Regions from separate parts of the Kocuria arenosa genome, predicted to be linked through region 2. Evidence: riboswitches for the same ligand, from Rfam matches in the RefSeq annotation. Region 2 holds a riboswitch; each other region holds the start of a gene.
What was found. Region 2 has a riboswitch for S-adenosylmethionine ahead of ACFYE3_RS09320 (nuclease PIN). Riboswitches for the same ligand answer to the same signal wherever they lie in the genome.
Positions count from the first base shown of each region.

Region 1 (4,069 bases), on a different contig from region 2:
CTCGGCGTGCACGGAGTCCCGGACGGTCACGAGCGGGAAGCGGGAGCCCCAGGGGCGGCCCTCGGGGTCCACGCTCGGCGGCGCGGGGGTGGCCGGGCCCGTGGAACCGTAGCAGCCGCCCACGATGTTGGTGCAGACCACGAACCAACGGTTCGTGTCGATGGCGGCGCCGGGGCCGATCAGGCCCTCCCACCAGCCGCCGCTCTCCGCGGCGCGCCTCTCGACCTCGGGCGCGCCGGGGCGGGCCCGCCCGCTCGCCACGTGGGTGTCCCCGGTGAGGGCGTGCTCGACGAGGACCGCGTTGGAGCCGTCCGGGGCGAGCGTCCCCCACGTCTCGTAGGCGATCCGGACGTCGGGCAGCCGGAAGCCCGACTCGAGCTCCAGCTCGCCGATCCCGGTCACCCGCGGCACGCCGTCCTCGCGGACGGCGGTCCCGGCGTCGGCGCCTCCCACGACCGTCACGGTCACTCCTGTCCTCCCTGCGCGGCCGCGGCCGCGGCGAAGCCGTGCTCCAGGTCCGCCAGGATGTCGTCGATGTTCTCCAGACCCACGGACAGGCGCACGAAGCCGGGCTCCACGCCGGCGGCCAGCTGCTCCTCGGGCAGGAGCTGGCTGTGCGTGGTGGACGCCGGGTGGATCACGAGGGAGCGGACGTCGCCGATGTTCGCGACGTTCGAGTGCAGGGTCAGGGCGTCGACGAAGGCGGCTCCGGCCTCCCGGCCGCCGTCGAGGACGAAGCCCAGGATGGACCCGGCGCCCCGGGGCGCGTACTTCTGCGCCCGCTCGTGCCACGGGGAGGACTCCAGCCCGGCCCAGGACACCGAGCGCACGTCCTGGCGCGCCTCGAGCCAGCGGGCCACCTTCCCGGCGTTGTCCACGTGCCGCTCCATCCGCAGGGACAGCGTCTCGATGCCCTGCTCGATGAGGAACGCGTTGAACGGGGAGATCGCCGAGCCGAGGTCGCGCAGCAGCTGCACCCGGGCCTTGAGGATGTAGGACAGGTTGACGCCGAAGGGGCCGTCCGCGCCCAGGGCCTCGGCGTAGACGAGTCCGCCGTAGGACTCGTCCGGCTGGTTGAAGCCGGGGAAGCGCTCCGGGTAGTGGCCGAAGTCGAAGTTCCCGGAGTCCACGATCACGCCGCCGATGGCCGTGCCGTGCCCGCCCAGGAACTTGGTGGCAGAGTGCACCACGACGTCCGCGCCCCAGCGGAAGGGCTGGATGAGGTAGGGGGTCGCCACGGTGTTGTCCACGATGAGCGGCACCTCGTGGTCGTGGGCGATCCCGGAGACCGTCTCGATGTCGAGCACGTCGTTGCGCGGGTTCGGGATCGTCTCGGCGAAGAAGGCCTTCGTGTTCGGGCGGACCGCTTGCCGCCAGGCCTCGGGGTCGTCGGGGTCCGCCACGAAGGTGGTCTCGATGCCGAGCTTGGGCAGCGTGAACTTGAAGAGGTTGTAGGTCCCGCCGTACAGGCTGGGGCTGGCCACGATGTGGTCGCCCGCGCCGGCGACGTTGAGCACCGCGAACGTCGTCGCCGACTGCCCCGCACTGAGCATGAGGGCGCCCACCCCGCCCTCCAGGGCGGCGATCCGGTTCTCCACGACCTCCGTGGTCGGGTTGCCGATCCGCGTGTAGATCGGGCCGAGCTCGGCGAGCGCGAAGCGGTCGGCCGCGGCCTGGGCGTCGGGGAAGACGAAGGACGTGGTCTGGTGGATCGGCAGGGCGCGGGAGCCGGTGACCGGGTCGGGGCTCTGCCCCGCGTGGATCTGCCGGGTCTCGAAGGCCCAGCCCCCGGGGTTCTCGGGGGTGGGCCGTCCGGTCGCGGCCTCGCCGGTGCGGGGGACGGAGACGTCGGTGCTGGAAGCGGGGAGATCGGACATGCCGTGGGACTCCTTGCGGAGGTCAGGGGTCCCGTCCCGGTCGAGTCGGTGCGGCCGGGAACGGCCGGGCGCCGGGGACCCGCGCTTGCTCGCTCGCCGGTCGCGAGGAGCCTGGTCTTCACCCAGGGCACCCCACCGCGGTGGAGGGTTGCCGGCCAGCTAGCTGGGGCTTGGACGCTGGCGCTCATGACCTGGACAGCATTCTCCGGATCAGGGCGTCACGGCGTCAAGCCGGACCCGGGCGTGACACCCGGCACGGGGCGTCGCCCGCACGACGCCCGGCGCGTCGCGGACCGATTTGGAGACCAAACTCACAGGGTGCACGATGTGCCCATGAGAGTCGACCACGTGTCCTACGCCTGCCGCCCGGAGGGCCTGGCGGCCACCACCGAGCGCATCGCGGACCAGCTCGGGATCGAGCCGGTCAAGGGCGGGGTGCACCCCCGTTTCGGCACCCGCAACATGATCCTGCCGCTGACGAACCACCAGTACGTGGAGGTCGTCGAGGTCCTCCAGCACCCGGCGGCGGAGAAGGCGCCCTTCGGCCAGGCCGTGCGCGCCCGGTCCGAGGCCGGCGGCGGCTGGCTGGGCTGGGTCGTGGAGGTCGAGGACCTCACTCCCTTCGAGCGGCGCCTCGGGCGCCACTCCGTGCCGGGCCAGCGGGTGTTCCCGGACGGCCGGTGCCTGGAGTGGCACCAGATCGGCGTGAAGGGCCTGATCGCGGACCCGCAGCTGCCGTTCATGATCCACTTCGACTCCGACCCGGAGATGCACCCGTCCCAGGCGCGGATCACGGACGTGGGGCTCGCGGGGATGACCATCGCCGGGGCCCCGGAACGGGTCGCCGAGTGGCTGGGCGCCCCCGTCGAGACCGCGCTCGAGGACCTCGAGGTCGACTGGCGCTATCCGGACGGCACCCCGGGGGTGCTCTCCGTCACGTTCAGCACCCCGGACGGCCCCGTCACCATCTGAGATCGGACGACCCCACCGGGCCGCTCCGCTCGCGGCCTCCGGGCTCGCAGCAGCCGCGGCTGCTCGTCGTGGTCATGGCCGCGGTCGGCGACCAGCCGTCGGGGCACTCGACGGGCCCGGCCACGATCGACGTCGGCCGGGGCCGATGTGACTCCCCCCGGGCGCGCTCTGGAGCCCCGTGGAACAAGTGCCTCCTCGGGGAGGTCCTGTGACCCGGCAACGATGTCACAAAACGTGTCGAACCGTCATGGTGCTGATGGTCCCTGGGGCCCCCGGCGGCGCCCGCGGGGCCTGCCTGTCGCGCCCCTCGGGGAAGGGCTGCTGCGGTGGCCGGCAGTTGTTCCCGCGGCTCCAGAATCCCGTGTGACCTGCAGGAACGCGACTGACTTACTGGTCAGCAGCCAGGGGGCACTCCTGGGCGCAGGCCGCGGAACCCCCGGCCCGTCCCGTCCCGCCCCCGGAGGAACGAGGTCCGACGGGACAGAGATTTGTTGCCATTGCTCCTGGTCGGACTCTTGAACGCGCCGCTAACCCCCTTCTACCGTGGTGTCACCCGGTTCTCAGGGAAGGCCCATCTCACAGGCCTTGACATAGATTCTCTCGCGTGCATGACGCTTTCTTCGTCATGCCCTCCTTAGGGGAAACCATGAACGATCTGCACAAGACTCTCGCCGGTGCGGCCATCGCGGCCGCCCTCCTCGGAAGCTCGCTGGGCGCCCCCGCATTCGCGGGCGAGGGCCATGAGCACGAGCATAACGGTCATCACCATGGCAAATCCAGCGATGACCACAAGCATGACTACGGCGACGAGAAGGACAACGCGAAGGACGACGAGAAGGACGACGGGGACGACAAGAACGGCGGCTGGTACCACGACGAGAACGAGAACGGCGAGAGGGACGACGAGGAGAAGTACCACCACGAGCACGTCTGGCAGCACGACGGCGAGCACTGGTACCACGACGAGAACGAGAACGGCAAGAAGGACGACGACGAGAAGTACCACCACGAGTTCACCTGGGAGCACGACGACGAGGACGAGGACTACGCGCACGCGTGGAAGGACTCCGACCGGGACGGCAAGGAGGACTGCGACGACGACGACGACGACAACGACGGCCAGAAGGACAAGGACGACAAGGACGACGACAACGACGGCGACGAGGACAAGCACGACGAGGACAGCGAGAAGAGCTACGCCTACCACGAGAAGGGCTGAG
Region 1 is NZ_JBHZTA010000006.1:121,855-125,923, forward strand. Features, by position in the region: gene metX (homoserine O-acetyltransferase MetX) at 1-468, opposite strand, end outside; gene ACFYE3_RS11830 (bifunctional o-acetylhomoserine/o-acetylserine sulfhydrylase) at 465-1,877, opposite strand; SAM riboswitch class IV at 1,954-2,069, opposite strand; gene ACFYE3_RS11835 (VOC family protein) at 2,211-2,849, shown strand; gene ACFYE3_RS11840 (hypothetical protein) at 3,496-4,068, shown strand.
Region 1: another riboswitch for S-adenosylmethionine. It lies ahead of ACFYE3_RS11830 (bifunctional o-acetylhomoserine/o-acetylserine sulfhydrylase); the one in region 2 lies ahead of ACFYE3_RS09320 (nuclease PIN).

Region 2 (4,069 bases):
CGGGTCGTCGAGCAGCTGGTCGCCGGGGGGCACGACGTCGTCGTCGTGGCGCCGTCCTACGACCCCGCGCCGCTCGGGCGCCTCGCGGAGGAGGTCGTCGAGGACCTCGACGGGGTGCCGGTGCACCGGCTGCCCGCCGTGCCGCTCACCGGCTACCCCGCTGTGCGGGTGGCCGGCGGGACCGTGGCGCGGGTGCGCCGGCAGCTGGAGCGCTTCCGGCCGGACGTGGTCCACGTGGCCTCCCCGTTCGTGCTGGGCCGCCGGGCGATCCTGGCGGCCCAGCAGCTCGGGGTGCCGTGCGTGGCGGTCTACCAGACGGACGTGCCCGGCTACGCGGCCAAGTACGGGGCGCCGTTCCTCGAGCAGCTCCTGTGGGGGCACGTGCGCTCCATGCACAACCTCGCGACGCTCACGCTCGCGCCGTCCACCTCGGCGGTCCGGCAGCTCACCGAGCACGGCGTCCGGGACGTGCACCTGTGGCGGCGCGGGGTGGACACCACCCGCTTCTCCCCGCGGCACCGGGACGAGCAGTGGCGGCGGGAGGTCGGCGGCGGCCGGCGGATCGTCGGCTACGTGGGCCGGATCGCACCGGAGAAGCAGGTCGAGGACCTCTCCGCGGTCGCGGACCTGCCCGGCACGCGCCTGGTGGTCGTGGGCTCGGGGCCGGAGGAGGACGCCCTGCGCCGCCGGCTCCCGCAGGCCCACTTCACCGGCCGCCGCAGCGGCGCGGACCTCGCGCGCATCATGGCCTCCTTCGACGTGTTCGTCCATCCCGGCGAGTTCGAGACGTTCTGCCAGACGATCCAGGAGGCCATGGCCTCCGGGGTGCCGGTCGTCGCGACCGGCCGGGGCGGGCCCCTCGACCTCGTGGACCGGTCCCGCACCGGCTGGCTCTATCCCCCGGGCGACCTCGGGGCGCTGCGCGGTCACGTGACCGATCTCCTGGGCGACGAGGCGAAGCGGGCCGCGTTCGGCGTCGCGGCGCACGCCGCGGTCCAGGGCCGGACGTGGGACGTGCTGGTCGGGCAGCTGCTCGAGCACTACGAGAGTGCTGTGGCGCTCTCGGGGCAGGGGCGAGGCCGGCGCCACCGCCGGGCCGCCTGAGGGCTACCGCCGCGCGGGGGACGCGTCCAGCACGGAGGCCCCGGTACCGGCGTACCGCCCCGGCTCCGCGGTCAGCACGGTCAGCCCGTGCACCAGGGCCGTGGCGGCGGTGAGCCCCGCGAGCGGGTCGGCCGCCCCTGACGCGCCCAGCGCGCCCCAGGCCCGGGCCACGGCGGCGTCGACCGGCAGCACCCGGCCCGGGAAGCGCAGCTCGAGCTGCTCCGCCCACAGCATCTCGTCGGGCCGCTCGGCGAGCAGCTCGCCGAGCACGGTGGCCGGGAGGAAGAGCCGCCGGTGACCGTGCCGGCGCAGGACCTCGGCCAGCTCGGGGCAGCGCTCCGGGGTGCGCACCCCCAGCAGCACGGAACGGTCCAGGAGGAGGTCCACGGCGACGGGCCTCAGGCCGCGGCGGCGAGCTCCCCGCGGGCCGGAGCCAGCAGGAAGTCCACGAACTCGGCGCGGATCTGCACCACGCGGGCGTAGTCCTCGAGGCTCATGGCGGAGGCGCTGATCGCCGGGACGCCCGGCGTCGGGTCGTTGGGGACGGAGTCCCTCGGTGCCGGGACGCTCGGGGAGGCCTCGGAGGCGCCCGCGCGGGCGACGGCAGGGTGGCGGGGGTCGGACATGACCGGGATCCTTCGTGCGCTCTTGCTCGCACCGGGTACCGCTGCTGCGGCGATGCGAGCCGCTTCGTCATCCGAACCACCCGTGAACATGGGGTTGGTGCCCGGTCAAGTCGGAGCTTGCCGACCGGGTCTCTTGAAGCTTCCTCCATTGAACCACACCGGCGGAACCGCATCTGCGCGCGGCGTCCCGGGGGATTCCGGGGCCACCCTCCTGTGCGCCGGTCTTCCCCGGAGCGTCACCGCTCCGACACCTCGACGACACATCGATGCGCTGGAATGGGCCTCGAACAACCGGGGACGGCGCCGGCGACGGCCCCGAGCATTACGCTTCGGTGACACAACTCACGACTCGCCTGTCGTGGTGTCGGAGCAGCGGGGTAGCCTGAACCTGCTTCTCGAGATGCGGCGTCCACGTGCTCGACCGGAGATCGACGATCCCCGACGAGTCCGGGAAGGGGCTCCGACCCGCTGCGCGCCAACCCGATGTTCCCGGGTGGATCGGATGACGAAGCGGCGGGCAACGCCATCGGATGCCTGCAAGAACGTCAGGAGAAAACATGACCATGTCCGAAGAAAGAACAGCCATCACCACCGACCAGCGCGAGGAGTGGATCGACGTGACCGTCACCGCCCTCCCCGATCTGCACCTCGTCCGGCTCACGTCGACCGACGGGGACGTGCAGGAGTACCTGAGCCCTGAGGCCGACGACCTCGCCGCCGCGGCGGAGCACACGGAGGGAACCGCGCAATGGTGCGCCAAGTACCGCCAGCTCCTCGTTCCCGGAGCCCTCGCGGCGACCGGACGGCACCCGTTCTTCAAGCTCCACCCCTCATCCCTCCCGATGTCGGCCTAGCCGGCGGACGGGACACGACGGAGGCCGCAGCCCAACGGGCTGCGGCCTCCGTCGTGCGAGGGCGGAACCGTGCGGGAGCGGAACCGTGCAGGGTTGGAACCGTGCGGGGTCGGAACCGCGCGAGGACGTGCCACGGTGCGGAACGTCCTGCCCCGGTGCCGGGTGGCCGGTGGCGTACGACGACAGAACCGCCGGCGGGCGGAGCCCGACGACGGTTCTGGAGGATCAGCGGGCCGGGGCCCGCGGGGATCCTTAGGAGATGACGTTGATGTTCGCAGCCTGGGGGCCCTTGGGGCCGTCCTGGGTCTCGAACTCGACGCGGTCGTTCTCGTTCAACGAGCGGAAGCCGTTCGAGTTGATCGCGGAGAAGTGGGCGAAGACGTCCTTGGAGCCGTCCTCGGGGGTGATGAAGCCGAAGCCCTTGTCAGCGTTGAACCACTTGACGATACCGGTAGTCATGGGAGACCTGATCCTTCATGAGATGAACGTTTCCCGACGTTCGAGAAACACAACAGTTGTGATGCATGGAAAACGTCTTCTCAGAAAAACTGCTGCACCCGAGTGGGCCGAACTGCTTGAAAGACAAAAACGAACCTCAACAACTGCGAACCACTCTACACGAGATCCGGCGCCCTGCCACCCGGGCGGTGCCGGGGCCCCGCCAGGAGCCGCTCAGGCCGGCGAGGCGCCCAGCTCGATCAGGAGCACTCCGCCGACGATGAGGGCCACCCCCGCCGCCGTCACCCAGGTGAACGGCTCCCGGAACAGCAGCCGGCCGGCGAGCGCCGTCAGCGCCACCCCGGTGGCCGACCAGATCCCGTAGGCGACCCCGAGCGCCATGCCCTCGGCCAGGGCGAGACTCAGGCACGTGAACGCCACCAGGTAGCCGGCGACCACGGCGGCGTACCAGCGGGGACGGCCCCGGGCGGCCATCCGCAGGGAAAGGGTCCCGGCGACCTCGGTGAGGATCGCGACGGTGAGGAAGAGCCAGGCCATCAGCCGCCCCGCTCCTTCCGCCGGGCAGGGCTGTGTGAGCCGATCTCCACGCAGAGCACACCGGCCACGACCAGGCCGATCCCGGCCAGCACGGCCGGGCTCAGCTGCTCGCCGAAGGCCACGGCCGCCCCGAGAGCGGTGAGCACCACCCCGAGGGCGGCCCACACGCCGTAGGCGACCCCCACGGGCGTGCCACGGCCCAGCACGGCCGCCAGGAGGGCGAACGCGGCGAGGTAGCCGGTGACGACGAGGGCGTACCAGGCGGGCTCGTCCAGCGCCGCCTTCAGTGACAGCGTAGCCGCCACCTCGCAGAGCACGGCCGCGATCAGCAGCAGCCAACGGGCCACGACTCAGTCCTCCAGCAGGGCGTCGGCCACCGCCCGCACCCGCGCCCGCTCCGCGGGGTCGGGGGCGAAGACGCCGGCGGCGTCGGCGAACCACACGCCGTCGGCAAGCAGCCGCACGGCCAGCAGCCGGCTCCGGCGCTCG
Region 2 is NZ_JBHZTA010000004.1:202,814-206,882, forward strand. Features, by position in the region: gene ACFYE3_RS09310 (glycosyltransferase family 4 protein) at 1-1,104, shown strand, start outside; gene ACFYE3_RS09315 (PIN domain-containing protein) at 1,108-1,491, opposite strand; gene ACFYE3_RS09320 (nuclease PIN) at 1,503-1,730, opposite strand; SAM riboswitch class IV at 1,744-1,869, opposite strand; gene ACFYE3_RS09325 (hypothetical protein) at 2,288-2,584, shown strand; gene cspE (transcription antiterminator/RNA stability regulator CspE) at 2,837-3,043, opposite strand; gene ACFYE3_RS09335 (DMT family transporter) at 3,257-3,580, opposite strand; gene ACFYE3_RS09340 (DMT family transporter) at 3,580-3,927, opposite strand; gene ACFYE3_RS09345 (TetR/AcrR family transcriptional regulator) at 3,931-4,069, opposite strand, start outside.

Region 3 (4,069 bases), on a different contig from region 2:
CGGCCATGCCGTAGCCGACCGCCTTGTGGGCGAGGCTCGGGGCCGCGGACTGCTGGGACAGGGGCACGGAGATCGCGTAGCCGTTGTTCTGCACGAAGAACACGACCGGCAGCTTGAACACGGCCGCGAAGTTCAGGGCCTCGTGGAAGTCGCCCTCGCTGGTGGCGCCGTCGCCGCACATCGCCAGGACCACGGTGTCCTCGCCGCGCAGCTTGGCGGCGTGGGCCACGCCCACCGCGTGCAGCAGCTGGGTGGTGAGCGGGGTGGACTGGATGCCCACGCAGCGCTCGTACGGGTCGTAGCCGCCGTGCCACTCGCCGCGGAAGATCGCCATGACCTGCATCGGGTCCACGCCCTTGGTCATCACCGCCACGGTGTCCCGGTAGGTGGGGAACAGCCAGTCGCCCTCCTCGAGGCACAGGGCGGCCGCCACCTGGCAGGCCTCCTGGCCGTGGCTGGACGGGTAGACGGCCATCCGGCCCTGGCGGACCAGGGCGGAGTTTTGGTCGTTGACCCGCCGCCCGACCACCAGCTTCTCGTAGGCCTCCAGCAGGACGTCCCGGGCGGGCAGCGGGTACTCGTGGCCGGGGCCGGTGCCCTGCTCCTCGGGGGCGAGCAGCCTCCCGCTCGGGTCGACCATGCGGATCTCGCCGCGGGCCGGGAGCATGTACTGCTCCGGCGTGATGCCGAAGGTCTGGGAGGCCCGGAGGATGGGGTCCCCGGGGGTCTCGACGGTCTGGCTCATGGTGTCCCCTCGGTCGGTCCCCGGTCCGCTCGCGGGCCCGGGGAGGCAGGAAGGCTGGTGCAGCTCTGTCTCCCCAGTATGGGAACCCGGCATGGTTCGTATCCACAGAACCGGGAAAATGCAGAAGACTGAGACAGACAGTGCACTGTGCGTGGACGAAATGTTCTAGTGTGGCGTGGAGCACACGCATTCGTCCGGCGCGTTCCGGACGCTGCGACCGACCCGCCGCGAAGGAGCCCGCCGTGCCCTCGACGCCCGTGACGCTGGACGAGACCGACCGGAAGATCCTCGCGGAGCTGTCCCGGGACGCCCGGCAGTCGGTGACCGCGATCGCCGCGGCCGTGCACGTCTCCCGCGCCCACGCCTACGCCCGGATCAACCGGCTCCGGGACGAGGGGGTGATCCTGCGCTTCAGCACCGTGATCGACCCGGTGCGGGCGGGCCTGCAGGCCTCCGCCTACGTGACGCTCAAGCTCCAGCAGAACACCTGGCGGGAGCTGTGCGCCCAGCTCCGGGCGATCCCGGCCGTGCACCACATCGCCCTGGTGGGCGGGAACTTCGACGTCATGCTCCTCGTGCGGGCCGTGGACACCGTGCACCTGCGCCAGGTCATCTTCGAGCACGTCCAGCAGCTGCCCGGCGTGGTGGACACCCAGACGTTCCTGATCTTCGAGGACATCGACACGCGGGCCTGACGCCCGGGCCCGGCACGTCCGCCGCGCACGGCCGGCGTCATGAACCGTCACGGTCGTCATCTTCCGTCGCGGAGGGACACCCACTACCTCTGCGCATAGTGTTGTTCCAGCTTCACGAGACGTGACCGCCAAGCTCCGACTTGGTCACGCACCAACCCCATGCTCATTGGGTGGTTCGGATGAGGAAGCGGCCTGCATCTTCCGCGGCGTGCCCACCGGGCCGGCGCGGATGACCGGTGCGGGTAAGAGCAAGCGCACAGGAGCAGCGCCATGTCCACCCCCGTGACCGACCACGACCTCGCGACCCGGCAGATCCACGCCGGCACCCACGACCAGGTCACCCAGCGCACCCTGACGGTGCCGATCTACCAGACCGCGGCGTTCGAGTTCCCGGACTACGAGGCGGCCCGGCAGATGTTCGCGCAGACCCGGGCGGGCTTCACCTACACCCGCACCGGCAACCCCACGGTGGCCGTGCTCGAGCAGCGGATCAGCGACCTCGAGGGCGGCGCGGGCGCCGTGGCGACCGGCTCCGGGCAGTCCGCCGTGGCCGTCGCGCTGCTGGCACTGCTCGGCCAGGGCGCCGGCAAGCACCTCGTGGCCTCCGAGAAGCTCTACGGCGGGACGGTGGACCTCCTCACCGACTCCTTCGCGGACTACGGCATCGAGGTCTCCTTCGTGGACCCCACCGCCCCGGGGGCGTGGGCCGCGGCCGTGCGCCCCGACACCCGCGCGTTCCTGCTCGAGTCCATCGGCAACCCCCTGGCCACCCTCCCGGACCTGCCCGGGATCGCCGACGTCGCCCGGGCCGCCGGGGTGCCCGTCGTCGTCGACAACACCCTCGCGTCCCCGGCCCTGTACCGGCCGCTGGAGAAGGGTGCCGACATCGTGGTGCACTCGGCCACCAAGTTCCTGGGCGGGCACGGCAACGCGCTCGCCGGGGCGGTCGTGGACGGCGGGACCTTCGACTGGTCCGCGCGGCCCGACAAGTGGCCGCAGTTCACCCGGGCCCGCGCCCGCTGGGGAGGGCTGAGCCTGGTCGACAAGTGCGCCGGGGCCAGCCCCTACCTGCACCTCGTCCGCGCCAAGTACGTGCACGACCTCGGGACCACGCTGTCCCCGTTCAACGCCAGCCAGATCCTGCAGGGCACCGAGACCCTGGACCTGCGCGTGGCCCGCCACACGGCCTCCGCGCTGGAGGTGGCCGAGTTCCTGGCGGAGCACCCCGCCGTCGCCCGCGTCCACCACCCCGGCGTGCCCGGGGACCCGGGCGCCGGGATCGCGGTCCGCGACTTCCCGCGCGGGACCGGCTCCGTGTTCTCCTTCGACCTCGCCGCCCCGGACGACGCCGTGGGCCCGTTCATCGACGCGCTGCGGCTGTTCAAGCTGGTCGCCAACATCGGCGACACCCGCAGCCTCGTGGCCCACCCGGCGGCGATGACGCACTGCCGCCTGACCCCCGAGCAGCGCCGGGCCGGCGGGATCGCCGAGACCACGATCCGGCTGTCGATCGGCCTCGAGTCCCCCCAGGACCTCGTGGCCGACCTCGGCCAGGCCCTCGACACCGTCGTCGCCACCGTCCAGACCTCCCGGAAGTGAGCACCGCCATGACGTCCTCCACCGAGACCCGCACCCGCCACCGGGGCTTCACGACCACCGCCGTCCACGCCGGCCAGGAGCCCGACCCGCTGACCGGGGCGGTCATCCCGCCGATCTACCAGACCTCCACGTTCGCCCAGGACGGGATCAACGTGCTGCGCGCCGGGCACGAGTACAGCCGCGGCTCCAACCCCACCCGCAGCGGCTTCGAGGAGCAGCTCGCGGCCCTGGAGCGCGGCGAGCGCGGGTTCGCGTTCGCCTCGGGGATCGCCGCCGAGGACGCCCTGCTGCGCGCGGTGCTGCGCCCGGGCGACCACATCGTGCTCGGCGCCGACGGCTACGGCGGCACCAACCGGCTGATCACCACGGTCCTCGCCCCGTGGGAGATCGCGCACACGCCCGTGGAGATCACGGACCTCGACGCGGTCCGCGCGGCCGTGCGGCCCGGCGCCACGAGGGTGCTGTGGCTCGAGACGCCGTCCAACCCGCTGCTCGGCATCGCCGACGTCGCGGCCTGGGCGCAGCTGGCCCGGGACGCTGGGGCGCTGCTCGTCGTCGACAACACCTTCGCGTCCCCGTACCTGCAGAACCCCCTCGAGCTCGGCGCGCACGCCGTGGTGCACTCCACCACCAAATACATCGGCGGGCACTCCGACGTGCTCGGCGGCGCCGTGGTCGTCGGGACGGCCGAGTGGCGGGGCGCCCCGCTCACGGAGGCGGTCGGCTTCCAGCAGTTCGCCGCCGGCGCCGTGGCGGGCCCTCAGGACAGCTACCTGGCCGCCCGCGGGCTCAAGACCCTGAGCCTGCGGATGGAGCGCCACCAGGACAACGCGCAGCGGATCGCCGAGTGGCTCCTCGAGCGCCCGGAGGTCTCGCGGGTGCTCTACCCGGGGCTGCCCGAGCACCCCGGCCACGCGCTCGCCGCCGTGCAGATGCGCGGCTTCGGCGGGATGGTCTCCTTCCGGCTCGCCGGCGGGGAGGCCGCGGCCCGCGCGGTGGCGGAGGGCACCCGGCTGTACTCGCTGTCGGT
Region 3 is NZ_JBHZTA010000011.1:68,453-72,521, forward strand. Features, by position in the region: gene ACFYE3_RS16340 (thiamine pyrophosphate-dependent enzyme) at 1-745, opposite strand, end outside; gene ACFYE3_RS16345 (Lrp/AsnC family transcriptional regulator) at 988-1,440, shown strand; SAM riboswitch class IV at 1,551-1,672, shown strand; gene ACFYE3_RS16350 (O-acetylhomoserine aminocarboxypropyltransferase/cysteine synthase family protein) at 1,711-3,039, shown strand; gene ACFYE3_RS16355 (cystathionine gamma-synthase) at 3,048-4,069, shown strand, end outside.
Region 3: another riboswitch for S-adenosylmethionine. It lies ahead of ACFYE3_RS16350 (O-acetylhomoserine aminocarboxypropyltransferase/cysteine synthase family protein); the one in region 2 lies ahead of ACFYE3_RS09320 (nuclease PIN).